Regions from separate parts of the Neobacillus sp. SAB-20_R2A genome, predicted to be linked through region 2. Evidence: predicted binding sites of a transcription regulator. Region 2 holds the regulator's gene; the other holds the start of a gene.
The links. The regulator Rex, encoded in region 2, represses fermentation and respiration genes when NADH is low (regulators of the CRP and FNR family bind a similar motif). The targets are predictions, from matches to a motif close to TTGTGAAATATTTCACAA.
Positions count from the first base shown of each region.

Region 1: adhE (bifunctional acetaldehyde-CoA/alcohol dehydrogenase) is a predicted target of Rex. The motif match lies at 18,033-18,050, and genes of this name have one in related genera.

Region 1 covers NZ_CP145895.1:1,942,580-1,962,366, reverse strand. Annotated here, with positions in the region: gene V5M37_RS09770 (branched-chain amino acid ABC transporter permease) at 1-649, opposite strand, end outside; gene V5M37_RS09765 (ABC transporter substrate-binding protein) at 722-1,945, opposite strand; gene V5M37_RS09760 (SDR family NAD(P)-dependent oxidoreductase) at 1,985-2,743, opposite strand; gene V5M37_RS09755 (ATP-binding protein) at 3,041-4,291, opposite strand; gene V5M37_RS09750 (hypothetical protein) at 4,486-5,025, opposite strand; gene V5M37_RS09745 (transcriptional regulator SplA domain-containing protein) at 5,218-5,472, shown strand; gene splB (spore photoproduct lyase) at 5,465-6,493, shown strand; gene V5M37_RS09735 (pyridoxamine 5'-phosphate oxidase family protein) at 6,508-6,930, shown strand; gene V5M37_RS09730 (hypothetical protein) at 7,131-7,397, shown strand; gene qoxD (cytochrome aa3 quinol oxidase subunit IV) at 7,624-7,905, opposite strand; gene qoxC (cytochrome aa3 quinol oxidase subunit III) at 7,907-8,503, opposite strand; gene qoxB (cytochrome aa3 quinol oxidase subunit I) at 8,503-10,449, opposite strand; gene qoxA (cytochrome aa3 quinol oxidase subunit II) at 10,514-11,431, opposite strand; gene V5M37_RS09705 (S8 family peptidase) at 11,784-13,133, opposite strand; gene hpaB (4-hydroxyphenylacetate 3-monooxygenase, oxygenase component) at 13,389-14,822, shown strand; gene V5M37_RS09695 (metallophosphoesterase family protein) at 14,942-15,811, shown strand; gene V5M37_RS09690 (hypothetical protein) at 15,931-16,791, opposite strand; gene V5M37_RS09685 (ABC transporter ATP-binding protein) at 16,999-17,811, opposite strand; gene adhE (bifunctional acetaldehyde-CoA/alcohol dehydrogenase) at 18,076-19,787, shown strand, end outside.
Region 2 covers NZ_CP145895.1:247,763-258,657, forward strand. Annotated here, with positions in the region: gene tsaE (tRNA (adenosine(37)-N6)-threonylcarbamoyltransferase complex ATPase subunit type 1 TsaE) at 131-586, shown strand; gene tsaB (tRNA (adenosine(37)-N6)-threonylcarbamoyltransferase complex dimerization subunit type 1 TsaB) at 583-1,284, shown strand; gene rimI (ribosomal protein S18-alanine N-acetyltransferase) at 1,303-1,752, shown strand; gene tsaD (tRNA (adenosine(37)-N6)-threonylcarbamoyltransferase complex transferase subunit TsaD) at 1,749-2,774, shown strand; gene V5M37_RS01395 (ABC-F family ATP-binding cassette domain-containing protein) at 3,326-5,245, opposite strand; gene moaC (cyclic pyranopterin monophosphate synthase MoaC) at 5,409-5,897, shown strand; gene V5M37_RS01405 (redox-sensing transcriptional repressor Rex) at 5,930-6,583, shown strand; gene V5M37_RS01410 (DUF4395 domain-containing protein) at 6,736-7,161, shown strand; gene V5M37_RS01415 (acyl-CoA dehydrogenase family protein) at 7,287-8,903, shown strand; gene V5M37_RS01420 (YdiK family protein) at 8,933-9,133, opposite strand; gene V5M37_RS01425 (lysostaphin resistance A-like protein) at 9,130-9,852, opposite strand; gene groES (co-chaperone GroES) at 10,154-10,441, shown strand; gene groL (chaperonin GroEL) at 10,484-10,895, shown strand, end outside.

The DNA of each region.
Region 1 (19,787 bases), 1.7 Mb from region 2:
AGGCTGGTGAAACCAATACACCAGCTGATGCAGCGAGAATAACCCCCACAACAAATCCCCATCTTGTAATAGATTTGTATTTAATCCCTTGCAGTTCTGCGGCCTCTTTATCTTGAGATATAGCCCTCATGGCCTTACCGAATCTAGTCTTTTTAATTATTAGCGACATTCCAATAGTAAAGAGCAATGCTAAAATAAATATCGCTATACGTTCATTTGAAATTACACCGCCAAACAAATTACTCGTACCTTCAAAAATTGAAGTTACATTTTTAGGGTTGGCGGAGAAAAGCATTAGGTATACTACCTGCAATACCATGGAAAGTCCTAGAGAAATAATTAAGCCTGAAATCATATCACCATGAAATCGCGAAAATATAGCCAATTCTACAAAATAGCCAACAATTCCTACTATTAATATTGAAAAAATAAAGGCTATAAAATAGGCTAAATAACTATTCAAATTTGCCAAAAATCCCCATTGGTCGATAAACAAATAGGTAAGAAATGCACCAGCAGTATAAAATTCACCGTGGGCAAAGTTAACAATTTTCATTACACCAAACACCAAGGTAAGACCCAATGCAAAAATGACGTATATTGCTCCAGTTTGTAACGAGTTAACTAGTAATTGGATAATAGAATCCAATGTGCATTCACCTCTTCCTCAAGATGAGTGATATAAGAGCGGGATGACTTCCTAGCCACCCCTGCTCGTCCTCTATTTAATTCCTTTCTCTTCTAATTCCTTTGGAATGATTCTTTTTACTTCCACTGGTGACCCATTTTGTATTTGAGTAATGGTTATAGGAAGAAGCATTTGTTGAGCGATACCGTAGGTTGCTTTATAACCAAAAGCAGTTGGGCCGTAAGAACTATCTACTTTAACTTCTTGAAGTGCCTTGATTAACTTATCAGGGTCCAAACTTTCTGTCTTATCAATGGCAGCTTTTATCGCCATTAACCCATCATAAGACTGCATGGAAATCGCATTTAGAGTTTGTTTTAATTCTTGATTGGCTTTTTTCGCCAATTCCTTTTGGACATCGGTAGCAATTTTACTATTAAAATCTGGAGCTAACCCTAGGTAAACGTTATTTGCCGCATCTCCTGCAGCAGCAATCAATTGATCAGCACTTGTTCCTGCCCCAATTATTTTCACGCCATCCCATCCCTGCTCTGATAGGGCTTTCAAAATTAATCCTGCATCACCTGGAGGGGTTGCGCCTAAATCAATAATATCTGGTTTTTTGGAAAGAATTTTTGTTACAATTTGTGAAAATTCGGTTGTGCCTCTTTCGTAATAATCCTCAACCACTATTTCAAGTCCCTTTTCATCCCATACTTTAAGCGACACTGCTGAAGTATCCGTTCCTGTTGCATCATTGGGATTTATGACAGCAACTTTTTTTAGATTATGATCTTTTTCAAGAATATAAGTGGAGATTGGTTCAATAACCTCTCTAGGTGTATTCAAGGTTGTGTAAGTATAAGGGAATTTCTTTCCTTTTATGTCTGGAGTCCATGCTGAGGTAAAATGGATTACCTTCGCTTTCTCCGTTAAGGTGTGTAATGCTAGTGTTGGTGCACTGCCAATAGAACCCGCAATAAATTTAACTTTATCTTTATTAATTAGTGTTTGAGCTACTTGTGCTCCTGTAGTTGCATTATATTTATTATCATAGGCTATGACCTGAAAAGTATATTTCTTCCCGTCAACTGTAACTCCACCTTGCTCATTGATCTTATTGGCTGCTTGTTTGGCTGCCCATTCAGAAGTGATTCCCCAGTTAGCGGCTGCCCCTGACAATGGAACACTCAGCCCCACTTTAATGACGTTCTTTGAATCGCCTGAGCTTTCCGAATTGGACGAAGACTGGCTTCCACATGCCGCAAGTAAGAGTAGTAACGAGATCAAAACAATACTTAAAAGTTTTTTCCGCAAATTATTTAAAACTCCCATTAGCATCAAATCTCCCTTCAATTATAGGTGCGGCCAAATGCCACCAGAAACTGGCATGATATGTCCAGTAATATAGCTCGATTCATCACTAGCTAAAAATAATGCTGCATTAGCGACATCTGCTGGCTTCCCCAATCTTCCCAATAACGTTTGTTGACGATATTCTTCTAGAGTTTCACTATCCATGCGATCTAAAATAGAGGTTTGAATTAACCCAGGTGCAATACAATTAACATTAACATTCGGGCTCAATTCCTTTGCGGCGGTTTTTGTAAAAGAAGCTACCCCTGCCTTCGCTGCCCCATAATCTGAGTATCCTTTTTCACCTTCAAAATGGATCGTGGAAATATTGATGATTTTCCCATATCCATTTTGAATCATCTTTGGCGAAACTAATTTGGTACAATTAAACGTACCCTTTAAATTTAGTTCCATCGTTTGATCCCATCGCTCGTCATCAATTTCAAAAATGGATTTAACTAAACTCTTATCCCGAATACCGCCAACAACATTAACAAGAATGTCTATTTTACCGAATTCTTCGTTAACTCCATTTACCACTTCTTTAATCTCATCAAAAACTAGTACGTTTGCCCGTATTGCTAAAATATTTTCATGATCCACAAAGTCTAATAATTTTTCTCTAGTTTCAAACAATCTTTTCTCAGAAATATCTGTTATGGCGATTTTGGCACCCTCTTCAGCAAATCGTAAAGCAATTGCTTGACCCATTGGCCCACCTGCACCTGTAACAAATGCAATCTTATTTCTTAGTCGCAAAATTTCCATCCCCCTAATTTTTTTCCTTTTATTTTTTGTATAATAAAATCAATGATCATTCCTCCTTCTTTTATTTTTACATGCAATTTTTATGCCAATTTTTGTTCTTTTTAAAACCTGGTTTTCTATAATCGTTTTTTACACTTATGCAAAAGATTCGCAAAAATAAGAAACACTTTTGCGAAAGGTACCTTAAATAAATGAAAATTTTTAAATACAAATTAAAAAAATAAAAAACACACAGAACCTGTGTGTTTTAATCTATATCTACTATGTTTAATAATGATAGTTTTAATCTTAGATTGCCGGTAAAGAAAGGATAACCTCTGTACCTTTACCGGGTGAACTATGAATCTTAATTTTGCCATTCATACTTTCCATGATTCTATAAACTACCATCATCCCCAGCCCAGTTCCGTTTCCCGTCATGGTAAAATAGGGCTCGCCTAGCCTTTCAAGCACTTCTCTGCTCATTCCAACACCATTATCCAGTATATGGATGTGACATACCTTGTCCTTGAGATCAGTTTTAATGGTGATATATCCTCCATTCGGTAAGGCTTCAATACTATTTTTTAAGATGTTTCCCAATGCCTGTATCATTTTTGCTGGTTCTCCCATTACATAACATTGGCAGCTAGAGTGATGATTAGAAATCTGGACGTTATTCTGATTTGCAAGTGGTTCCATAATCGAAACCGCTTCCTTTATGGAAACCACTATATCCATTTCTTCCATTTGGTTAGGGTATGGTCTGGCAAAGGTTAAATAGTCTGTTACGACCCGGTCGACGCGATCCATTTCGTCTAGAGCTAATTGAAATAAAGAGTCTCTTTTTTCCTGAGGCATGGTTTGGTCATATTTCAGTAATTGCACCATCCCGCGGGCAGTGGTTAACGGGTTTTTAACCTCATGGTTGACTGCAGCTGCCAAATGACTCACCGTCTCGAGCCTAGCCGCTTGAAATAGCTCCATCCGCTTTCGATAATTCTTCCGTATCGCTTCTTCAGACAAACTTACTAAAATGATCCCTAAAAGGTTCACAATGAGATAATTAATCGAAAAATTTATGGTGTCTGATTGAATAAGGTGGTCAGCTCCATAAAAAAGGACAATAACCGAAAAAAGCATATTAATGCCGGCAGCCAAAAACACTTTATTAAAAGTTTTCAATCGAAAATACATAGGTCTAAAAAAATGACCAATAAAAAACAGTAAAACTGTACTAATAATAGAACCGAGTATACCCGGACCACCTTGAATGATTCTAATGAAAATAGTTTCGCTTGCGAGTAAAAATCCGATGAAAGGGCCGCCATACAAGGTACCCAGCCAAAGAGGGATCCTCCGCAAATCAAAATTCAATCCGTTATCTTTATAGAAGGAAAATACCATACAAAACAATATGGCGGTTCCATAGGTGACGAGAATTCCATACTTTTTTACAAATGGACTTTCAGGCTTACTTTCATTCCAGAATTGATGAACTATCATTGCGATTATAATAACCAATAAGTTAAAAAGCATATTACTGCTTTCATTAATCATTAAAAATTCCCCTTCATCTGCATTTCCTTCTATATATGCTGCATCACTATTTTGTCCTTCGGGATAAATACTGATAACCTAAAAAGATATTATCATAGACCAAATAGAATTCCCATCTCGACTTAATAAAAATGAAAGAATAATTAAACAAAAAAACAAGCCGAAATGAATTCGGCTTGTAATTATAATTATGCTTAATTAACTTGATTCCCCAAGCTTGGCGCCAATAACTTCTCACTTTCAAATACCTTTCCAAGTGCTTCGTCAGCTTTTTCAAAGGTTGCGTCTGCTGCTTCAAAATTGGGGGCTTCTTTTTTCAATTCATCAGCTTTTGCTTGGTAGGATGCTGCAAATTCTTTTATAACGGCTTCAAGCTCTGACTGATGGTCCTTCAACTCTGCTGGAATTTGAATGCCGTTCAGTTCATCGGCAATGGCTGCTGCAGCCGCACTTGCACTTGCCTTATCCTCAACTGTTGGTAGGTCTTCCGGCTTTGCGTCTTCCTTGGATGCCTTCGCTACATATGTATCTAAAGCCACATCTTTTGCGTTAATTTTCTTACCTAGTTCCGTATAGAATTTAACTAATTCCTTCTTTACATCCGTCTTGGGTGCTACTGCTTCCTCCGTTTTTTTCTTTTCCTTCTCTGTCGTTTTTGCCTCGTCATTACTTGAGCATGCAGCAAGACCAATAGTCATGGTTAATGCTGCGAATGGTAATAAAAATTTCTTCATTTAGTTTTCCCCCTATTTCTCTATTGCTTTTTACAGCATTGAATTTGACGAAGGAAAGGTCATTATAGTTTCACAAAATGGGAAATTTTTGTATTTTTTTAATAGAAATAACTTATTCTAATTTGGAGAAAATAATGAAGGATTAGCATGGATATGTTAATAAACCACATTTAGGAAAGGAAGGATGAAACCATGTCGATTCAATCCTTTCAACCGGGACAAATAGTATATGTAATTATTCGCAATCCTCATGCACAGGATGTGGCCAATGTCCAAGAAGCAGCGGTTGTTCAAAATCCCGAGTCACCAGGTGATTTGGCGCTGTTTGTTTATGAAACCTATTATCCATTAAATGATGAAGTAGCGGTTTTTAGCTCTTCTTCCGAGGCGGAAAATGCCTTTCAGGAAGCATTCGGCTACACAGAAATCGAGGGTTATTATGGTTAAACCCTTTGTCCCTCAACTTGTCTACGTAGAACCCGATGCATTGACCTATCCACTTGGAAAAGAGCTTGTGTCCAAATTTGAAAATATGGGGATTGAGATCAGGCAAACCACCTCCCATAATCAAATTCGAAATTTACCCGGAGAGAATGACTTTCAAAGGTATCGTGTCGCCAAATCAACACTCGTGGTCGGAGTAAGAAAAACGCTGAAATTTGATACCTCCAAACCTTCAGCAGAATATGCGATTCCCTTTGTGACTGGCTGCATGGGTCATTGCCATTATTGTTATTTGCAAACGACGATGGGCAGTAAACCCTATATCCGCACCTATGTCAACATTGATGATATTTTTGAAGCAGCCGAGAATTATATGAAGGAACGTGCTCCGGAACCGACACGATTTGAAGCATCCTGTACTTCGGACATCGTCGGTGTGGATCACTTAACCCACACCTTAAAAAAAGCGATTGAGTTTTTTGGTGAATCTGAATATGGAAAGCTTCGGTTTGTCACAAAGTTTGCCCATGTCGACCATTTGCTCGATGCCAAACATAATGGAAAAACCCGCTTTCGGTTTAGCATGAACGATGATTATATCATCAAAAATTTTGAGCCAGGCACCTCCCGCCAACAAGAAAGAATTGAGGCGGCCGGAAAAGTTGCGAATGCAGGATTCCCATTAGGTTTTATAATCGCCCCTATCTATTTACATGACGGTTGGAAGGAAGGCTATAAGGAAATGTTTGAAAAATTAGAGGCCGAACTTCCAAATGCAGCGAAAAAGGACTTAACCTTCGAGCTGATTCAACATCGCTTTACCAAACCGGCAAAAAAGGTCATAGAAAAAAACTATCCAATGACGAAATTGGAATTGGATGAGTCGAAACGGAAATGGAAATGGGGACGCTACGGGATTGGAAAGTACGTGTATACCGACCAAGAGCAAGAGGATATCAAAGATACCTTGGGTTCATATATCCATAATTATTTCCCTGAAGCAAAAATTGAGTACTTCACTTAAAGGAGTAGATTTTCATGACAAATTCAGATTTAAAAGAAAAGGTCCAGAAGGTTATCTCAGACCACAAAACGGGCATTCTATCGACAGTTGAAAATAATAAACCCCATTCCCGGTATATGACTTTTTATAACGACGAATTAACCTTATATACACCAACAAAAAGGGATACTGAAAAAATCGGGGAAATTGAGAAAAATCCGAACGTATCTGTTTTATTAGGCTATGAAAAAAAAGGACAAACTGATTCCTATGTTGAAATATCCGGAACTACCGCTGTTAATGATTCTGCTCAGCTGAAACAACAATATTGGGAAGAGTCATTTAATCAATGGTTCAACGGCCCTGACGATCCGAACTATATTTTTCTGGAGATAAAACCAGAAACCGTTCGTATTATGAATCTTAATGGTGAACCATCACAAGAATTGAATTTGTAAATTCTCCCCCTTAAGGATTCAGTCGTGTAACTGAATCCTTTTTGTCTTCACGAACATATACCACATATTTGTGACAAATTTAAAATATTTTTTGACAATTTTGTGAACAAAGTTTTGACAATTTTGTGAACTCGGTGAATAATATATAGTATAAGAGTTTTGGAAGTGTAAATCATCCCCATCCCAAGGAGGTCGTAATGATGAATACGCGAATGAAAATATTACATGCAACAAAATGGGCCGGCAGTGTTACCTTACTAACAGGTATCATGATTTTTTTATACGGAATTGTAAGCGGTTTAATGCCGGTCACCGGGATTGGGATTGGTACCATTGTGGGAGCGGTGATGTTCTTTCTGATGGGAATGTTTTTTATCGCGACTGAGGAAATGGTAGAAAAGACGGATAAGGGATTAGAAATCCCGACAATGCCAATGAAACCGAGATTATATTTGGTAAAAAGATAAATGAAAACTCGCCGATTGGCGAGTCCGATAGGACGAAGACAGAGGCGTAGTTGAATTTATGCGTTAAGAAAGTATAAAGCTTTCGACAGAAAGTTTATACTTTTTTATTAGCAAAATAAAAACTCGCCGATTGGCGAGTTCGATAGGACAAAGACAGAGTAGTAGTTGAATTTATGCGTTAGGAAAAAGAGAGCGTCTGTAAAAGACGCTCCCTTTCTTCATTTATCTACATATCCCAAAGGAAAATGAGTAATGTTCCAAAAACAGTAATCAGGGCCATGGCAATCATAAAAAATACCTTGCCATAAATTACCCATTTATCTTCTGATTCGCCAGCGTGCATAAACACAACAAGCTGCAGAAGAGCCTGAACAAATGCAGTGGCGACTAGGACAACCATTCCTTGTGCAAAGGAGAGTTTCAAGAAATAGACTGCCAGAGCAGCTGCCGTTAGGACTAAGGAAAAGACAAAACCAATTATTTGTTTTCGTGGGAATAATTCGCTCATCTTACATCATTCCTTTCAAATAGATGAAGCTGAAGATGAAGATCCAGACGACATCCAAGAAATGCCAGTAAAGTGAAAAGATAAAGGATTTATTCGCCGTTTCAGGCTTTATGCCGCGTTTTTTCACTTGCAAAAGGATAGCTGTTCCCCAGAATAATCCAAAGGTAACGTGTAGTCCGTGAGTACCTAATGTAGTCATTAGCATGGCAGTAAATGCGCTAGTCTGCAATGTTGCACCATCATGGATATAGGTGATGAATTCGTCAATTTCAAAACCTAAGAACCCTAGACCAAGAAGAAGTGTAATCACAAAGAAGGTCATCATTGCTTTTTTGCGTCCTAGACGCATTGCGTGAACGCCAAGTCCAATGGTAAAACTACTTGTTAATAACAAAAGTGTTTCTATAATAACCGGAGCTATTTCAAAAATTTCTGTACCACTTGGACCGCTTCCGGTTCTATGCTCTAACGTAAAGTAAGAGGTAAACAGTGTAGCAAACAGCATAATTTCAGCTGCAAGGAAAACCCAAAAGCCAAAAATATTCAGTCCGTTTTGTTTTGTACCATATTCTAATGGCAGCGAGTGATCGACGTTCATTATTTAGCACCTCGCAGTTTTGTTTCAGTTTCTTCTATTTCTTTAACAGAAATATATCGGCCGTGGTCCTGTTCGAATGAGCGTAGAGCCATACATGCCAAAATTCCAATTAGTGCAAGAATTGCCGGAATCCATAAGGAGAAGACCAGCGAAAATCCTAACACAAAGAAGATTGCGCCCATAATAAATGGAACTCCGCTGTTATTTGGCATATGAATTTTTTCCACTTTACCCGGGAACAGCTCATGACCTTTTTTCTTAGAATCCCAGAATGCTTCACTAGAAGCAACCTGAGGCTCGATGGCAAAGTTATATTCCGGTACTGGAGTATGTGTTGCCCATTCAAGCGAACGTGCATCCCATGGATCCGCACCAATGTTTCTTGGTGAATAACGAACACTGTAATAAACATTATAGACAATCAATGCAAAGCTGATGGCCATAACACCTGCACCAACGAATGAAACCATATTTAATGGTCCATAACCTGTTGCTTCGGAATAAGTGTACATACGGCGTGCCTGACCATCTAAACCAGTAATATACATTGGGAAGAACGCTAAGCAGAATCCGATCGTAAGCGTCCAGAATGACCATTTCCCAATTCTTTCATTTAACATAAAGCCAAACATTTTTGGCCAATAATAGGTTAGACCAGCAAGCATAGCAAATACTACACCCGGGATAATTGTGTTATGGAAGTGAGCTACTAAGAACATTGTGTTATGGTACTGATAGTCAGCAGCTGACATCGCTAGCATGACCCCTGTCATCCCGCCGATTACAAATAGCGGAATAAACCCTAGAGAGTATAACATTGGAACGGTAAATCGAATTTTCCCTTTCCATAAAGTGAATAACCAGTTGAAGATCTTAACACCTGTTGGAACGGCAATCATCATTGTTGTGATGGAGAAGAAGCTGTTTGCAACTGCCCCCTGCCCCATCGTAAAGAAATGGTGCGCCCAAACCATACAGGATAGTGCTGAGATAATAACCATGGATGCAACCATTGATTTATAGCCATAAAGGTTCCGGCCGGCAAAGGTTGAGATCACCTCACTGTAAATACCAAATGCAGGTAATATCAGGATATAAACTTCAGGATGTCCCCAAACCCAGAATAGGTTGGCCCAGAGCATATCCATACCGCCATTTGTCGTTGCAAAGAAGTGAGTTCCGAACAATCTGTCCATGGTTCCCATCGCAAGCGCAACTGTAATGACAGGGAAAACCGTTACGATAATAAGGTTTGTTACTAAAACAGACCATGTAAACATCGGCATTTTCATTAAGGTCATGCCAGGTGCTCTCATTTTCATGATTGTTGTAATCATGTTAATACCGGTCATTAGTGATCCAATACCGGATATTTGAATCGCAATCATATAATAGTTCGTTCCGACATGTTGGCTGAAATCATTCCCTGCGAGCGGGAAATAAGAAGTCCATCCTGCATCAGGAGATCCGCCAATAACAAAAGAGATATTAAACAGCATCGCACCAAAGAAGAATAGCCAGAAGCTTATTGCATTTAATCTAGGGAAGGCCACGTCACGTGCGCCAATTTGTAACGGCACAAGGTAGTTCATGAAGGCAAAGATAAATGGCATCGCCATGAACATGACCATAATAACCCCGTGTGTTGAGAAAACTTCATTGTAATGCTGAGGATCAAGCAGTTTATTATCAGGTACAGCCAGCTGGGCACGCAGCATAATCGCGTCCACGCCGCCGCGGAATAACATAATTAAGGCAGAGAGTAAATACATAATCCCAATCCGTTTATGGTCAACTGTTGTTAACCATTCGCGCCATAAATATCCCCATTTTTTGAAATAGGTTAGGCCTGCAATAATGGCAACCACTGTTAGGCCAATCGCTACCATAGATGCATAGATTGCAAGACTTGGATTTGGTATGGCAAAACGTTCAAAGAACTCCATCCTTTATTAACTCCTTTCGAGAGATTAATTTTTTCAATAATTCGTTTCATTAACCTTTTAACAATTACTCATGATTTTGGTGATCTGACATATCCATTTCCATTTCCATTTTTGAGTGGTCAGTTTGACCTTCCTCTGGTTTTGCGGAAGGACTATGATCGTGTTCTGGTGCTGGACTAAATTTTAAATGAGTCCCTGTAAAAGTCATTTGTCCAAGGTGTCCTGGTTTTAATAACTCATCAAATTTTTTCTCTGATAAAGGTTTTGCCGTTTTCTTAACGTCTTTTACCCATTTATCGAAATCTTTTTCAGACATTGCTGTTACATTAAACGTATTTTCAGCAGTACCTTTACCGCTGAAGTTCGCGTTACGGCCCATCATTTCACCCGGTTCATCTGCAGCTAAGTGCAGTGTCGTCACCATATCGGACATAGCGTATTTTTGACCGCCAAGTTGTGGAATCCAGAAGCTGGTGATTGGTCCGTAAGAATAAAGCTTAAATTCGATCGGCCGGTCTGTTGGAATATACAAATAGTTGACCGTTTCAATATTTTGTTCAGGATAACTAAAATGCCATTTCCAGTCAGATGAAGATGCATAAATGACTAAAGGATCTTTATCCTGATATTTTATTGGTTTTGCTTCGACAATATTGTTACTTTGAACAGAAACGATTGAAAAGTAAGTGACAATGATGACAGGAATACCGACGCAAATTAGCTCAACCCATTTATTTCCTTCAATGTGAGGCGGTTCATAATCTGGGCTTGCCTTTGAGGCACGATACTTAATTAGCACATAAATCAAAATAGCGAAAACTACAATTACTATGAACGACATGATCCCAATAGATAACAAAATATCATGGGCTTGCCTTTCGGCTTGCGGCCCTTTAGGATCAAGAACCATAAGTGGTTCACATCCTGTAAGCACTGTGACAATAGTGAGAACAAGCAGTAACAAAGCCGATTTTACTTTCATGCTAGTACCCCTTTCTTTTATTTAAAAAATATCATGTTAAAAAAATTTTTAGTTTGTGATTTACATCACATCATCAGTAACTATCTTAATACCAAACATTATTAAAAGACACCCATTCAGAAGATTTGTCACTAAATGTTCAAAAAGAATTCGACACTTTGTAAAAATAGGGTCTATACATTTGCTTTTTTAATATAGATTTAATATTGGGCAACGGATAGTTGAGAATTATGGAAAAGCACCCTTAAAATTCCTTCACATTTATGTTTTTATTTAAAAAATTCAGATTCACTGTAGTGAAAAAAACAAAGCAAAGAAGCGATCGCCACTGATCGCTTCTTTGCTTTGTTTTTTATTGATTTAGTGCGTTAACCGCATTTATTAATCCAAATCCAGCCTTTTCATCATAACCTGGTTTGAACACATCTTCTGCCGAAGATTGGATGATATGTTTAACCTGTGCTGGTGTGAGTTTGTCTTTTCCGTACTTGGCAATGATCACTCCTGCTAAAGCTGCTGTTTTTGGCGCTGCCATGGAAGTGCCGGCTTTATATCCATATCCACCGCCAGGAATTGTACTTAGGCACAGATAAAAATTTTCTCTTCCTGCTCCAGTGGCAGGATCATAATTTGGTCCCAAATCCCCGCCAGGTGCCATCACATCAATTTTTCCTACTCCATAATTTGAATAGAATGCTAGATTTTTTTGAGCCCCGCCGGCTGAAACCCGAATCATCGTTTGACTGCTCGGGCTTCGGTGTGTTGCGCCTTTATCATCTCCCGACAGTTGGCCTGGACTGCTTAAATCAAGCCCATTATTACCTGCGGAACCAACTACAGTTACTCCTTTTTGAATAGCATATTGAATAGCACGATTAAATAAGCGAACATCTGCTACAACATCTTTAGTTACATACTCAGGGTCTTGAAACCAGTCGTAACCGCCAAGGGACATATTGACAACATCAACATTGTCATCTGCAGCTGTCATTAGGGCCTCTGCAATATGGGAAGTTTCAGCACCGCCAGTTGGTCCAAAGACACGGTAGGCTGCCACTTTCAGGTCTGGTCCAACACCTAAAACTCTTCCTTTCCCGGCAATCGAACCAGCCACGTGCGTGCCGTGTCCATTTTCATCCATCGCATTCGAATATCCCGGCACAAATGATTTTCCATAAATATAGTTCGCTTTTAAATCTGGATGGTTATAATCAATACCTGTATCAATTACACCAACCACAATCTCTTCTCCTGAAACTGGCTTTCCAGTTCCTCCTGGTAAATTCCATGACTCCCCATTATTGGTTACCTGTTTAATATCCCATTGAAGATGTTCATATAAATCAGCTGTATCAGAAGTCCCTCCAACTTCCGCGGCTTCTTGTATAGCAGCACCCTCTGGGTAAACTATATTTTCTTCACCTGCATCCAAAACAAGACTCGATTTTTTCACCTTGTCCAAAAAAGCAGTATTTGTTGAACTTACTTCAACAGCCCCCAACTTATCCAGTTTCCCTGTCACTTTTCCGCCGGCGTCCTTGATCATTTTTTCATATCCTGCCGGAAGCTGGGATTGATCCTTAAAAATTACTATGTACTCCTTGTTCACAGGTGCAGCACTGCTTTTTGAAATCCCTCCGCTAAATATAACGGATGCTCCCAAAGTAACAGATAAAACGCTTCCAAAAATCTTCTTCTTCATCGTTTCAACCTCTCCCTTTCTCTTTTTCTCAATTTTCATTATATTATTTTAAAGGGACTGTAGACATTCTACTAAAGTCCTTATTACAATCTTTTTACACACCACTTTCTTCCTGTTTTTGGATAATCGCCCACTTTAATTTCCATCGATACCCAAATTCGTCCAATTGTTTGGATAACCCATGCAGGACAACCACTTTCCCAATAAAATAAATTACAAAACTTTTTAATGCTCCATATTTTAGGGAGTGGTCAAATGGGAGCAATTAACGGAAAAGAATTTATCGAACGTATGGATTGTTTAAACAAGGAAATTTGGCTGGATGGAGAACGGTTGGAAGGGAAAATTTCTGAACATCCTGCATTTAGAGGTCTTCTTCAAAGCAAAGCATCTTTATATGATTTGCAGTTTGATTCGCCCCTGAAAGAAAAGCTAACCTTTTTATCCGATAAGACAGAAGAGCGGATTGGGCTATCTTATTTACAGCCACGGACGAAAGAGGATTTAAAAAGAAGGCGGATCATGATCGAAATTTGGGCCAGGCATACCAACGGGCTGATGGGTAGAAGTCCGGATTATATGAATTCAGTCGTTATGGCCTTTGCCTCCTCCGCCTTATTTTTAAAAGGGAGTGAGAATTGCTTTCCGGAGAATATTATTTCCCTATATGAAAGGGCAAGGAATCAAGATCTCTCGTTTACCCACACCTTTATAACTCCCCAGGTTAACCGGTCGCAAATCAACTTTGAAAAATCGAAAGAACCAATTGCCGCCAAAATTGTCGGGAAAAACGAAAAGGGAATTATTATCAAGGGGGCTCGCCTGTTAGCGACCCAAGGCGGTTTAACGGATGAAGTTCTAGTTTATTCAGCCGGCGGAGTGACAAATGACGCGGATGCCTATGCATTTTCCATCCCTTCTGATACGAATGGACTTAAATTTCTTTGCAGAGAGTCGTTTGTAAGCGGTGAGTCAGTCTTTGATTATCCGCTCAGCTCGCGTTACGAAGAAATGGATACGATTTTAGTCTTTGATAACGTGGTGGTTCCGTGGGAAAGAGTCTTTTTTTACGAAAATGTCGATGCAGCAAATGAATTCATGGAGAAAAGCTCATTCTACCATCACGCCTACCACCAGGCCATCACTAGACAGGTTGTGAAAACAGAATTTCTATTGGGACTTGCCGAGTCCCTTTCGGATACAATCAATGTTTGCGGATATCAGCATATTCAAGAAAAACTTTCAGAAATCATCATCGGACTTGAAACGATGAGGGCGCTGCTGCTCAAATCTGAGGAAGAGGCGGAATTGGATGAGTGGGGTTATATGAGACCAAGCCTCATTCCTCTTAAAGTCGCTAGCAATGTCTTTCCAAAAATTTATCCTAGATTCAGCGAAATCATTCAATTAATTGGCGCGAGTGGAATGGTTACCTTGCCGACTGAAAAGGACTTTAATTCCCCTATAAAACAGGATTTGGAATCCTATCTGCAAGGCTCTAGAAAAAATGCTGAGGACCGTGTCAAGCTTTTTCGATTAGCCTGGGACCTGACGATGAGCTCATTTGGCACAAGGCAAACCCAGTATGAACGGTACTTCTTCGGCGACCCTGTCCGCTTGTCGAGCGGCTTGTATCATACCTATCCAAAAGAGGAATATTGCAAGCGAATAACCGACTTTTTAAATTAAACTATTTGCGTTTATATCAGCAGCCTCACACAAAACATGTCCAATCCATCTTTAGTTTCCCTCATATAAATAAAATAAGTTCGGTCTTTATGATTTTATTATTGGGAGGGAACTAATCTATGAAGCTAACTCTTCATGAACGTTCTGAAATATTACTGCAACGAAGAATCCAAGGATTAAATTCCAGAGAAACCATTAATTTTATTTTTATGGGCGATAGTAGAGGTAGGGGACCAGAGGATAATTGTTTTACAATGAGCGGCGAATTTGAGAATGTTCTAAAAAAGGCTGTTGAACTAGACCCATTGTTTATTATTCACGGGGGAGATACAGTTTTCACAGGTGAAATTGCTTACTTACAGCACTTTGTCGATGTAGTTGAAAGAATTGCTCCACATATTCCAATGTTTGTTTGTGTGGGCAATCATGATGAGCTTTTTTTACTAGAAAGTAACCTAAAAAATTTCCAATCCACTATCGGAGAGGTGCATTGGGTAATTGATATTCCTCAAGTGGATTTTCGTTGTATTGCATTGAATAATGTTCACAGTCCAGTAAATGCAACATACGGATTTACCGATGCAGAATTAAATTATCTCGAAAGGCGATTGAGAAAAAGTCCACGTAATACCACTTTGGCTATGCATGCACAACCAAACATCGGTGACTGGACAGGTGGATTTCCGGTGGATTCGCCTGACGGTCAAAGGTTTTTCGATTTAATTCAAAAGTACTGTGTGAAGAAAGTTCTTGTTAGTCATTTGCATGGATATGATGAACAGTTTATTAGAAAAAACAATGACGGAACATTTACTCTTGGTAGAGGTACAGATTTTGTGTTAACAGGTGGTGCCGGTGCAGAGCTGGATTTTGAGCACAAACTTATTTTAAATGATTTTAATTTTGTTGAGTTTTTTGTAAACCAACATCATATTTCAGGTCCTATTCTTTGGAAGGACTTCGGCACTCCAAGACGGGCTTGCTTGTAAAAACAACACAGGAGTGGGAAATCCCCCATGACTATTATTAAAAGGTAAAAAAGAAGGTCATCAAACGTAATGACCTTCTTACTTTTTGTTATAAAGGATCCTCATAGCATATTCGTTAATTAGTATCTAAATTTTGGATCAGTTTGTTTATAATAGCCGCTTCTTACCTCACATGCCCAGTTCTTTAATACCTCTTTCCACTGGTTGCTATTGAAAAACTCATCCAATGGTCTAGCAGGATTCCATTCCAAAAAGATTAAAAAAGGTGCAATCCCGGGGCTCCATAATCCTGTTTGTTGAACTCCCGTTTCTCTTATAAGGAGAAGCGGCAGCCCTCGCTGATACGCCATGCTTGGCTCTATTTGTAAGAATTCCGATCCTAGCCATTCCCGAATCGGAGTAGGGAACCTGCCCGTATTGGTTCCCAAAACATCGACTTCCAATTGTTTTAAATCTGTCGCAATTAAGCCGTAACTCGAGTTAATCACACGCCTGATATTTTCCAAAACAGTTTCCGGATATTGTTCATTTCTTGGCAATGTCCTTGGAAACAGCAGTTCCTTTCTTATTTCAAAGATTAACCGTCTCATAAACGCTTCTTGGGCAGCATTTAAAGTATTGGGTCTACTTAAAAACACAGGAATACGAAACAAACGATCTTGCGTCTGCCTCATCATTTCTTCTATTTCAGGATTGTCCTCTTCTGACTCACCCTGAGGACTGTTAGAATCATCATACTCATCACTATCAGCATCGGATTCATTGGATTCATACCACTCTTCAGTGGATTCCTCCAATTGACAAATTTCATCAGATTGTTGAAAATCCCAACGGCTAGCATAAGATTTCCTAAAATCATTATCTCTACACTCATAATCTTCTGATTCGATTTCTTTACTATCATGGCTTACACAATCATAATTTCTAGAATCAACACTTTTTCTAGAATCATTTTTGTCCGATTTATTTGATTTTTTCATTTTTGAAATCCCCTCCCTTATTTCCTTATTTTAAAATATGAAAATGGTTGTCCAAGGTGTGGGATTCTTGAGACTTTAATCGAAAAATGAGACATAAAATGATTGAACATACTAAGTTATGCTTTATTAAATTAGCAAACCCAAAGCCGATTTTCTCCAAATTTAAAAATAAAAAACCTTATTAGATTTACTAATAAGGTCATCTTTTCATGTTTGTGGTAAACCGATTTTTGGGGGATAGGCTTGTAATTTTGATAACATTGGCCTTTGATTCTCCCATGTAACTTGAACATCAAGATTAAAAAAGTTGGTGAGACGTTCACTTGATAACATCTCGCTTGTCCACCCAGATGCAAAAACTTGCCCTTCCTTCAGCAATAACGTTTTATTGAATAAAGGTAGAATCTCCTCAACATGATGCGTTACGTAAATAATCGCTGGTGCACCTGGGTTTTTGGCAATTGTCTCGATTGATTCCAATAGTTTTTCACGGGCAATAAAGTCCAGACCGTTCGTTGGCTCATCGAGAATCAGCAAAGACGGGTCAGCCATTAACGCGCGGGCAATTAACACCCGCTGTTTCTCCCCTTGCGATAAAGTTTCATAATTTCTGTTAGCATAATCGATGCAGCCAAGCTCCTCAAGTAAGGAAATGGCTTTTCTTCGTATTTCGTCTGTGGGAGCTTCATAGAGACCAATGGAAGCGAATTCTCCGCTTAGTACCACTTCAAAGGCATTATCGCCCGGGTGAAATTTTTCCTGAAGTGAGGAAGAAACAAAGCCAATTTGCTTGCGCAGCTTTTCAGCAAGATAGGTTTTCCCAAACTCCATTCCTAAAACATTAATTTTTCCCTTTGTCGGGAAATTATAGGCGTTCAGCAGATTTAGGATGGCCGTTTTACCAGAACCGTTTAAACCGAATAAAACCCAATGCTCCCCTTTTTCTATTTGCCAATTAACATTTTTTAAAATCCATTTGTCGCTCCGTTTGAGCGAAACATCCTCTAGTTGCAGAATCATTAATTTACTCCCCTCTTATGATTGACTTTATACATTATATAGTATCAAAATTTTCCAAAAATAAAAATATTGAGAGTTTTCCACTTCAAAAATAGCAATTATGAACATTCTTTGAAACTATTCTATTTATAAGTGTTTCCCCAACTTTCGCCGCATAATTCTACAAATTTCTTGGTTTACGATTGCTATATTTTGAACGTAAGGAAAATATTAATTTCCTATTGTTCAACATTTCACAATAATGATTTTAGGGAGGAACAATCAATGGCAGTGGAAGAAAAAATGTTACAGCAAAAGCAAACAGTCTCGGGTGTTGACCGATTAGCAGCTAATGCAGCTCAGGCAGCTACGGAGTTTCGCAGCTTTACGCAGGAAATGGTCGATGAAATTGTCAAGCAGTTGGCACTTGTTGCACTCGAGAACCACGATAAATTTGCCAGAATGGCTGTTGAGGAAACGAATCGAGGCCTTTACGAAGATAAAATCACGAAAAATATGTTTGCAACAGAGATGATTTATCACACCCTTCGAAATCTGAAAACGGTCGGCATTATCAGTGAAAACGAGCATGAGGGCAGCTATGAAATTGCCGAACCTGTCGGGGTCATCGCCGCGCTGGTGCCTGTGACAAATCCCACATCCACTGTCATTTATAAATCTCTTATTTCTATGAAAACAAGAAATCCGATTATTTTTTCCTTTCACCCCGTTTCACAGAATTCGGGAAGGTTCACAGCTGAACTTCTGAGAGAAGCCGCTGTCCGTGCAGGCGCTCCTGAAAATTGTATTCAATGGATGGAAACTACCACTCTAGATGGTATCAATATGTTAATGAAGCATCCAAAAGTATCGCTAATTCTTGCGACGGGAGGTTCTAGCATGGTGAAAGCCGCATATAGTTCCGGCAAACCGGCAATTGGTGTCGGACCAGGCAACGTACCTTGTTATTTCGAAAAAACTGCCAATATCAAGAGCTCTGTCCAAGACCTGATTATGTCAAAAACCTATGATAATGGAATGATTTGTGCCTCTGAGCAAGCATTAATCATCGATAAAGAAATCTATACTGAAGTCATTACGGAAATGATTGCCAATAACTGTTACTTTTTAAATGAGGAGGAAAGGAAACAGTTAGAAAAATTAGCGATAAAAGAAGAAACCGGCTTCCTCAATCCGATGATTGTCGGCCTTCCAGCCTTTAAAATTGCCCAAATGGTCGGAATCGAAGTTCCATTTGATACCAAGGTTTTAGTAGTCGAGTTGGAAGGAGTCGGACCGAAATATCCGCTTTCCTGCGAAAAACTAAGCCCTGTCCTTGTCTGCTATAAGGCAAATAGTACGGAGGAAGCCTTTAACCTGGCAGAAGCCATATTAGAATACGGTGGACTCGGCCACACCGCTTCCATTCATACGGCTAATGACCAGATTGTTGAACAGTACGCGATGAGAATGAGAGCAGGACGGATCCTAATCAATACTCCATCCGCCCAAGGGGCAACTGGAAACGTTTATAACGATTTACTGCCGACACTAACCCTTGGCACGGGCACATATGGAGGAAACTCGGTTTCAGTGAATGTCGGGGCCATGCATTTACTTAATATTAAAAAGGTCGCCAAACGCAATAATAACGCCCAAATCTTAAGGACACCGCCACAAATTTATTATCGTAAGAATTCTGTTCAGGCATTGGAAATCATCCCGGATATTAAAAGGGCATTTATTGTCACAAGCCCAAGTTCGGTGAAAAACGGTTATGTCGATAAAGTGCTCCATTTTCTAACGAAACGACCTGATTTTGTCCACTATGAGGTGTTTTCTGAGGTGGAGCCTGACCCTAGCATCGAAACGGTCATGGCGGGTGCTGAATTGATGAGACACGCTAAACCGAATATGATCATTGCCTTAGGAGGCGGTTCTGTCCTTGATGCAGCAAAAGCGATGTGGTTATTTTACGAGGATTCTCAGGCAAACTT
Region 2 (10,895 bases):
CGGCTTTTTTTATGCCTATTTTTGTTTCATACATATATAATTACACCCTTAGGAAGATTCCTAAGGTTTTTTTTGCACGTAATTAAGGTAAAATGAAGATATAGATATGGTAAGGTTAAAAGGTGATGCTATGAACCAATTTGAATGGAAGACAGCTAATGCGGAGGAAACTGGACATTTTGCCGCAAGATTGGCTGAGCTTTTGCAGCCGGGTGATGTGATTGCACTTGAGGGTGATTTGGGTGCAGGAAAAACCACCTTTACCCAGGGCTTGGCAAAAGGTTTAGATATACAAAAAACTGTTAACAGTCCAACATTTACGATTATTAAAGAATATAAAGGCAAGCTGCCATTATATCATATGGATGTCTATCGGGTAGCAGATTCCATGGAAGACCTGGGCTTTGATGAATATTTTGAAGGCGATGGGGTTTCAGTGGTTGAGTGGGCTCATTTAATTGAAGACCAGCTGCCAGGGGAACTGCTGACTATTTATTTATATCGCGAGCGGGAAGACCATAGAAGATTGGTATTGGTACCAAAAGGTGAGCGGTATGAGCAATTATGTAAGGAGATTTTGGCATGACCATTTTAGCAATTGATACGTCTAATTATGCCTTAGGAGTAGCACTTTTAGAAGAGAAAGAAGTACTTGGCGAGTACATAACAAATTTAAAAAAGAACCATTCTGTCCGGATCATGCCTGCCATTCAGACGTTAATGAAGGATTGTGAAAGGGTGCCGTCCGACTTAACAAAAATCGTCGTCGCCAAAGGCCCAGGATCTTATACAGGCGTTAGAATCGGCGTTACGATAGCAAAAACGCTAGCATGGACTTTAAACATTCCACTTGTTGGAATATCAAGCCTTGAAATTCTGGCAGCAGGGCCCGGGCGATATTTTGACGGGCTTATTTCCCCGATATTCGATGCGAGACGGGGACAGGTTTATACAGGTCTGTATCAAGTCGAGAATGGAGAGCTAAAAGTAATTGAGCCTGATCAATTAACAATGGCGGTCGACTGGGCAGGGAAGTTATCCGAATTGGACAAATCGGTTCTATTTGTCGGCAATGATCTGTCAATTCACCGTGAAAGAATAACAGAGAGACTTGGTACTCAGGCCGTTTTTTCAAGCATAACAGAAAACAATCCCCGTCCGTCCGAGCTGGCCATGCTGGGAAAAGACAAACAAGGGGAAGACGTACACACCTTTGTCCCTAATTACATTCGGTTAGCAGAAGCGGAAGCAAAGTGGTTAGAGGCGCAAGGGAAAACTTTATAAAGATAAGGATAGAGAAAGATGGAAGATTCTTATGTTTTTCGCTACATGAGGGAAGAGGATATCGATCAAGTATTAGAGGTTGAGCATGCATCATTTACAACCCCTTGGAGCAGGGAAGCATTTTATAATGAGATGCACAATAATAACTTTGCTGTTTATATCGTCCTCGAACATGAAAATAAAATTATTGGCTATTGTGGAGTTTGGGTTGTTATTGATGAAGGTCATGTGACGAATGTTGCGATTCTTCCTGAATACCGCGGCAAAAAGCTTGGGGAGATGATGATGCGAAAGCTGATATCCGTCTGCCGTGAGAGGGGTGCAAGAAGCATGACCTTAGAGGTAAGGGTAACGAATCATGTCGCTCAGTCTCTTTATCGCAAACTAGGGTTTCAAAATGGCGGAATCCGGAAAAATTATTACTCAGATAATTTGGAGGATGCGCTGGTAATGTGGGTGAATTTATGAAAAAAGATCAGTTGATATTAGGAATTGAAACAAGCTGTGATGAAACGGCGGTGGCGATTATCAAAAATGGCCGAGAGATAACGGCCAATGTGGTTGCCTCGCAAATCGAAAGTCATAAACGGTTTGGCGGGGTCGTTCCGGAAATTGCTTCACGCCATCATGTTGAACAGATCACGATCGTGATAGAAGAGGCATTAAAGCAGGCGAATCTATCATTTGCTGAAATTGATGCCGTTGCGGTAACGGAAGGGCCAGGTCTGGTAGGTGCCCTATTAATTGGCGTCAATGCCGCCAAAGCACTCGCGTTTGCTCATAATAAACCGCTTGTGCCGGTCCATCATATTGCCGGTCATATTTATGCAAACAGGCTGGTGACAGAGCTGAAATTCCCTTTGTTGGCTTTAGTGGTCTCAGGGGGCCATACGGAGCTTGTCTGCATGAAAGAGCATGGAAAATTTGAGGTAATTGGCGAAACAAGGGATGACGCAGCGGGTGAAGCCTATGATAAGGTTGCGAGAACGTTGAATCTGCCATATCCAGGCGGTCCGCATATTGACCGTTTGGCCCATGAAGGCAGTCCGACTATTGATTTGCCCCGTGCCTGGCTGGAGGAAGGCTCCTATGATTTTAGCTTTAGCGGCTTAAAATCAGCGGTCATTAATACGGTTCATAATGCCGAGCAGCGCGGTGAGACGATTGCTCCAGAGAATCTGGCCGCGAGCTTTCAGGAAAGTGTCATTGACGTATTGGTGACGAAGACCGTAAGAGCCGTTGCAGAATATGGTGTCAACCAAATATTATTGGCCGGAGGAGTAGCGGCCAATAAGGGGCTTCGAGCTGCCCTGGAAAAGGCATTTTCAGATAAGGCGGATGTTGAATTAGTCATTCCCCCATTATCCTTATGCACAGACAACGCAGCCATGATAGCTGCTGCCGGAAGTGTCATGTTTGAAAAAGGTATTAGAGGAGACTTATCATTAAACGCAATACCTGGATTGGATATTGAAACATATAACACCTGACCTTTCCTAACAAGGAAGGGTTTTTTTAAGCTAATAAGAAAGTATAAACTTTCTGTCGAAAGCTTTATACTTCCTTAACGCATAAGTGCAACTACGCCTCTGTCTTCGCCCTTAGGGGCTCGCCAATCGGCGAGTTTTCTTTATAAAAAAATCTAATTAAACGTTTGATTGATTTGGTTGATAAACTAATCAAACGTTTAATTGATATGGGCAATAAACTAATCAAACGATTGATTGAAAACGGCAATTGCTTAAAATATAGGCATTTTAAGAGTTAAACAAACATTTGATTAAATTTTGGCTAATATAAAAACAGCAATTTTGTGGATAAAATTTTTTTGAAAAAGTGGAAAATTCAAATGACTTGTGGATAATTCAGTGGGTAATGTTGATAATGTGGATAAATCGACATTTTTTTGTGGATAATGTGGAAAAGTTAATTGGATAACTGAAATAATGGCATTTACAATGTGAATAATTCTGTGGAAAATTAGGCCTTTTGGATTACAAGCACATTAAAAAACCGGACTCCAACAGTCCGGTTATCCACATTATTCTGCCAGTTCGGCCCATTCTTCCATTAATTCGTCAAGCTCAGCCTTAGCCTTTTCATTTTTTAAATTAATCTCTAAAACCTTTTCATGGTCCTGAAAAACTTCTGGCTCGCATAATTGCTGATCATAATTCTGAATCTCTTCTTCAAGCTCCGAAATGCGTTCCTCGATTTCTTCCAATTTGCGTTTTCGCTGGCGTTCCAGTTTTTTCGTTTCTTTATCCTGTTGATAACTGTTTTTTTCAGCAGGCTCTAAAGCAGAAACCTTCTTCTGGGAGGCAGTCAATGCAAGTGCCGTAAGTTCCTCCTGCTCCAGCTTTTTATCCACATAATAATCGTAGTCGCCGAGGTATTCAGTGCTGCCCTCGGGGCTCAATTCTAGTACCTTGGTTGCGATTCTGTTAATAAAATAACGGTCGTGTGAGACAAACAAAATAGTACCTGGATAATCAATTAAGGCATTCTCAAGTACTTCCTTGCTGTCCAAATCCAAATGGTTGGTAGGTTCGTCCAATATTAATAAATTTGCTTTCTCGAGCATTAGCTTAGCAAGGGCTAGGCGGGCTTTTTCGCCGCCACTTAATGACAAAACGTTTTTAAGCACATCGTCACCGGAAAATAAGAAATTCCCAAGCACTGTACGGATTTCCTTTTCCGGTTTTAGTGGATATTCATCCCATAGTTCGTTTAAGACCCGTTTATTGGAGGTTAGGTTGGCTTGTTCCTGATCGTAATACCCGATGGACAAATTGGTTCCGTATTGAATAGTTCCAGCCAAAGCGGGAAGCTTTTTAATAATTGTTTTTAAAAGTGTCGACTTCCCGATTCCGTTAGGGCCGACAAGGGCAATGCTGTCGCCTTTATACACACGAAAGGAAATATCCTCGGAAACCTTCTCTCCATCATAGCCGACAGCAAGAGAATCAACAGTCAGTACATCATTGCCGCTTTGCCGCTCAATTTCAAATGAGAAGGAAGCGGATTTTTCATCCCCTGATGGGCGGTCCATGACTTCCATCTTTTCAAGCTTCTTCCGACGGCTTTGCGCTCTCTTAGTAGTAGTGGCCCGTGCGATGTTGCGCTGGATGAAATCCTTTAACGCGGCAATTTCCTCCTGCTGCTTTTCATAAAGCTTCATGTCGCGTTCATAATTGGCAGCTTTCTGCTCAAGATAAGTGCTATAATTACCGGTGAATCGCTGAATCAGGCGGCGTGATAGTTCATACACCTCTGTAACCACTTTATCCAAAAAATAGCGGTCATGCGAAACAATTAAAATTGCGCCATCATAGCCCTGCAGATATTGCTCCAGCCAGGAAAGGGTTTCGATATCCAAATGGTTGGTTGGCTCGTCCAAAATTAAAATATCAGGTCTTGTCAGCAATAGTTTGCCTAGCGCAAGACGCGTTTTTTGTCCGCCGCTTAGACTTGAAATCATTAACGTAGTATCGGAAAAATTTAACCCATGCAATACAGAGCGGATATCGGCTTCATACTGATAGCCGCCTTGCTCTTTAAACTTTATTTGCAATTCATCATATTCCTTTAATACCCGCTCGTATTTTCCTGGGTCCCCGAAAACAGCAGGATCGGCCATTTGCTTCTCCAGCTTCCGGAGCGATTTTTCCATCGCCTGCAGGTTCTCAAAAACCGTCAGCATTTCCTCCCAAATGGACAAATTGGACTCCAAACCCGTATTTTGCGCCAAATAACCAACGGTAACATCCTTTGGTTTGATGATTTCCCCGCCGTCATGGCCCATTTCGCCGGCGATGATTTTCAATAACGTTGATTTCCCCGCTCCATTGCGTCCAACAAGGGCAACACGGTCACGGGTTTGTAATTCCAGTTTTATATTCGATAAAATAAGTTCAGCACCATAATATTTTTGTAGTTGGTTAACCTGTAATAAAATCATTTTTTTCACCTCTATTACCTTACGACTAGTTTACCGTATTACCCGAATGTCGGCAATGAAGTGAAGTTTTTAATGGTATTATAAAAAAATATACTGATAGTTCAAAGTTTCACACACATGGACATAAAAATATTGTATTATTTTTTGTAGGAGGATTTTTTTTATGGCTGAATTTACTCATTTTAATGAAGAAGGCCGGGCCAAGATGGTCGATGTCAGCGATAAGCCGGAAACGGCACGTACGGCAATTGCCCAGTCTAGCATAACAGTAAGCACTGAAATTTATGAAAAAATCACAAACCACGAAATGAAAAAGGGCGATGTCTTAGCAGTTGCCCAGATTGCTGCAGTGATGGCAGCGAAAAAGACATGGGATATCATTCCAATGTGCCACCCGATTCCATTAACAGGTATCAATATTAGTTTTTCGTGGGAGCAGGCCGGGCAGGAACAGTATACACTGCATATAACTGCATCAGTTAAAACCAAAGGCAGTACGGGGGTTGAGATGGAAGCGCTAACAGCCGCCTCTGTTTGTGCCCTGACCGTCTATGATATGTGTAAGGCAGTTGATAAAGGGATGGTGATTGGACCAACCTTTCTGGTGGAAAAAACCGGCGGCAAAAACGGTGATTTTAGAAGAGAAATCTAATATATCCATTAAAATTGAAGGGTGGGAGAAATATGTCCAATGAAACGATGAAAATACCACAGGCAACAGCAAAGCGTCTGCCCTTATATTATCGATTTTTACAAAACCTTCATTCTTCTGGCAAGCAGAGGGTGTCATCTGCAGAATTGAGTGAAGCAGTAAAGGTGGACTCGGCCACTATTCGCAGGGATTTCTCTTATTTCGGGGCCCTTGGGAAAAAGGGGTACGGCTATAACGTAACCTATTTGTTATCGTTTTTCCGAAAAACTCTTGATCAAGATGAATTAACAAAGGTAGCGTTAATCGGGGTGGGTAACCTCGGCACAGCCTTTTTACACTACAATTTTTTAAAAAATAATAATACAAAAATCGCTTGCGCCTTCGATGTGGACCCCGGAAAAATTGGCGGTTCGATAGGCGATGTTCCCGTTTATTCGATGGACGATATAGAACAGTATTTGATCGATGAAAATATTTCGGTGGCGATTTTGACGGTGCCTGCTCCGGTTGCTCAGCAAATCACAGATAAACTTGTGAAAACGAACGTAAAAGGGGTTTTAAATTTTACTCCAGCAAGACTGAATGTACCTTCATCGATTCGCGTGCATCATATTGACCTGGCGGTGGAGCTGCAATCACTTGTTTACTTTTTAAAGCATTATCCAAACGACGAAGTAGAAGAATAAATAATCAATGGGCTTCTCGCCAAAATGGTGAGAGGCCCATTTTTCGTTTTGAAACATTTTTCCTAAACAGATCACTATACAAAGGGAGTTGAAGCGGGTAAAATGATTACACAAGTAATTATTGTAATCCAATAGGAAAGGTTGGGATTAAAATGACAGAAACAGTTCGTTCAATCCCACGTCCGCTCGTGAAAATAAACCAGTGGACAATTGTTTTAAGTGTTGTGTTAACATGGTTATCCGGACAGGAATGGTTTTTGTTAGTGCCATTTGTTGCCGGTATGTCTGGTCTTTTATTCGGATTTAATCCGATTATGCAAATAGCAAAACTATTTTTAAGAAAGGACCCAAAGGCTTATATCCCTGAGGATTGGGAGCAGCAGCAATTTAATCAAAAAATTGCCGTATCGTGTTTGGGAATTGGATTTGTAGGATTCCTGCTGGGATGGAATGGTGTTGGCTATGTGGTCACGATTCTTGTCGCGGTGGCTGCCTTTGTGGCCATTCTAGGTTTTTGCATCGGATGCTTTATTCATTTTCAGTGGAACCAATACCGTTATAGAAGGGCGCACCAATAATGAAGAGGTCTGAATTATTCAGCCTCTTTTTTGTTTTTCTGCTTATATTTGACGCTTCCATATCCTTACATTTAAAATTAAATTGAAAATTATGAATTATCATTCATGAGGAGAGTGGCGTTTTTATGAAGCTTGTTTCCCAAGAGACAGAAGCAGGAGGAAAAAATTCTTACAGCTTTGATGAATTTCTCGAAAAACGTGACAACCTTGATTGGTACCGTGATGAACCTTTTTTACAAAAAGCGGTCAAGAAATTTACGGGTTCTCAGCACAGCCAAATCCACGAAAAACTATTATCCTTTTCACGAATAGTATCTGCAAAATGGAACCGGTTAGCCGAAAGAATTGCCAGACCGGAAGTCCGCCCCTATATGCTTCACTTTGATGCTTTTAATCATCGGATTGACCGGATTGTTCGTCCTCAAGAAGTTCATCAATTAGAGAATGAAATTTTCCAAGAAGGTCTTTTTTCCAGTAACATGACACCTTGGGAAAGCTTTGTGAAAAGAATGCTGATCCATCAGCTGGGTGAGGCAGGAGTGACCTGTCCGCTGACATGTACACATGGTTTAGTGGCTTTGCTTGACCAATTTCCGGATGAAGAATATCCAGAACTTCAAGATATATTACATCATACAAAAGAAGGGCTAAACGGCGAATTTGCCATTGGCGCTCAATTTATGACAGAAATCCAGGGTGGTTCTGATTTGCCGGCTAATGTTTTGGAGGCGGTTCCGGAAGGAAAATATTATCGTTTGTATGGGAATAAGTTTTTCTGTTCTGCGGCTCATGCCGATTATTCTGTGGTGACGGCAAAAATATCGGGAACTGACAAAGTTTCGACATTTATCGTACCATCCTGGCTTCCGGGGGATAAGGAGAAGGAGAAACGCAACGGGTACGAGATTAATCGGATCAAATGGAAGCTGGGAACAGCCGAGCTGCCAACTGGGGAGATTCAATATAAGGGGGCGCGTGCCTATCCAATCGGTCCAAAGGATAAGGGGATTGCAGTTGCAGTCGGAATTGTATTGACCTTGTCGAGACTGGAAATTGGGATTGCCTGTGCCGGGTTTATGCTGAGGGCCTCTCGGGAGGCAAACTTGTACAGTGATTTCCGAAGTGTTTTTGGAAAGAAGGTAAAAGACTATCCACTCGCAGCAAGCAAGTTGAAACGAATCCAGCATGCCGCTGAGCGAACGATGGCGGGGGCATTCAAAATCTATAATCTTTTCTTGCAACTGGATAAGCCGCTGAATCCAGGAATTAAATCGGACCATCCAATTGAAGTTAGGAAAAAGTTATTTAATCTGCGTGAACTTGTCTTGCTGCAGAAAATCTGTGCAACGAATGAGGGAGCGGAAATTTTACGGGAGGCTATCTCCGTGTTTGCCGGCCATGGAGTGATGGAGGAATTTTCGTCGCTGCCGCGTATCTTCCGCGATGTGGTCGTAAACGAACAATGGGAGGGTCCGCGTAATCTGCTGTTAACGCAAATTTACCGCGATTTAGGCAGGGTTTCTGATTGGTATTCACCTGCCGAGTTTGTGGCCAGCGTTCTTGAGGGAGCCGCTGCGGAGACAATTAAAAAGTTTTCTGATCAGATTGAAGACCTGCTGGGGCGGCCTGTTTTAGGCGAAGTAAGCGAGGCCTCGATGGAAGCCGCTGCCGAATGGGATTTATTCTGTGATTCATTCTTTAAAATTTATCAGCAGACTGCGCTAAAGGAAATCGAAGATTAATAAGAATGAGGCTGTTTAATGTGACAGCCTCATTTTTTCATTTGCCCCTTATACTTAAAATGAAAAACAATCATCTTTAAGGCTGATCCAAAATCAAAGGTTGCGAGGATGACCAAAAGGTAGCTGAAGAAGCCCCAGCCATTGTTTTGGACATCATCGATAGCAAAATAGGTGAACAGGACACCAAGTATTAAATAAATCAAACCGGAAAACAAAGGTGAACGTCTCATAGAAATCCTCCGATAAAGTTTTGAACTGCCTCTGCCTCACGCATCAGCCGCTCAATGTCATCCTTATAGACCGACTGAACAAGGACGACCATCGTGTTCATGGATACATGGGCGAAAATCGGCACCAGGATGCGTTTGGTTTTTACATAAAGAAAAGCAAAGGTAAAGCCCATCGCCGAGTATATCAGCAGATGCTCAGGCTCCATATGGACAAGCGCAAAGACCACCGAGCTGATTAGGGCAGAAATAAAGAAATTAAACCGTTTATAAAAAGCCCCAAAGATAATTTTTCGAAACACAATTTCTTCTAAAATAGGGCCGATAATACTCGTTACAAGAATGGCCAAGGGAAAGGCATTAATGATCGTGAGGATTTCCTGTGTATTTTTAGAGCCCAATTCAATCCCAATAAGGCGCTCAATGATGGCAGCCGTATATTGGGCAAATAGGGCAAGGAAAACCCCAAAAATCGCCCACTTTATCGAATGACCGATTGAAGTGTTTCTTTCACTATGGCCCCCAGGCTTCATTTCTTTTCTTAGGATAACAAGAATGATGAGGAAGGCAAGGGTGAAACTTGTGATCAGCCAAACCGGTACCACAAATTCCTGCCTCCATCCAAAAAGGCGAAATCCAAACATAAATGCAGGAATCCCGGCAAAGCTGGAAAGCTGCATGGCAATATAAACAATAAGGACAATCCAGTATTCCTTTTTCAAATCAAAACTCCTTTTCCATCTATTTTTTCCAATCGAAATGTAATCAATCACTATTCTTCATTCTACCTTTAATGACAAATTAGTTTCAATTTTGAATGCCTGCTTTGAAAAAATTGAATAGAAATATGGATTTTATCCATACTTTATAAGGTGGAAAAAAAGGGTAACTTTTTTTAATAAATTTTATGCATCAGACTTGCAAAAGATTTTTAGATTGATTATTATAATAATTGTGTTAGCACTCATCATAGTCGAGTGCTAATAAATGACCGAATAACACATATTTGAGGAGGTTGTTTGAATGTTAAGACCATTAGGTGATCGCATCATCATCGAACTCGTTGAATCAGAAGAAAAAACTGCAAGCGGTATCGTATTACCGGATACAGCAAAGGAAAAGCCTCAGGAAGGAAAAGTTGTTGCTGTAGGTACTGGCCGTGTGCTTGACAATGGCGAGCGCGTAGCTGTTGAAGTTTCTGAAGGCGACCGCATCATCTTCTCAAAATACGCTGGTACTGAAGTGAAATACCAAGGTACTGAATACTTAATTTTACGTGAAAGCGACATCCTTGCTGTAGTTGGAGAATAAGAAAAATAACTAGCTTTAATTATAAGAGGAGGTTTTTTAACAATGGCTAAAGAGATTAAGTTTAGTGAAGACGCTCGCCGCGCAATGCTTCGCGGTGTTGATACACTTGCAGATGCAGTTAAAGTTACTCTTGGACCTAAAGGACGCAACGTGGTTCTTGAGAAAAAATTCGGTTCACCATTAATTACAAATGACGGTGTAACGATTGCAAAAGAAATCGAATTAGAAGATGCTTTTGAAAACATGGGTGCAAAGCTTGTTGCTGAAGTAGCAAGCAAAACAAACGATGTTGCCGGTGACGGTACAACAACTGCAACAGTTCTTGCTCAAGCGATGATTCGCGAAGGCTTAAAGAACGTAACTGCAGGCGCTAACCCAATGGGCATCCGTAAAGGTATCGAAAAAGCAGTTACTGCTGCTGTAGCAGAGCTTAAAGCTATTTCTAAACCAATTG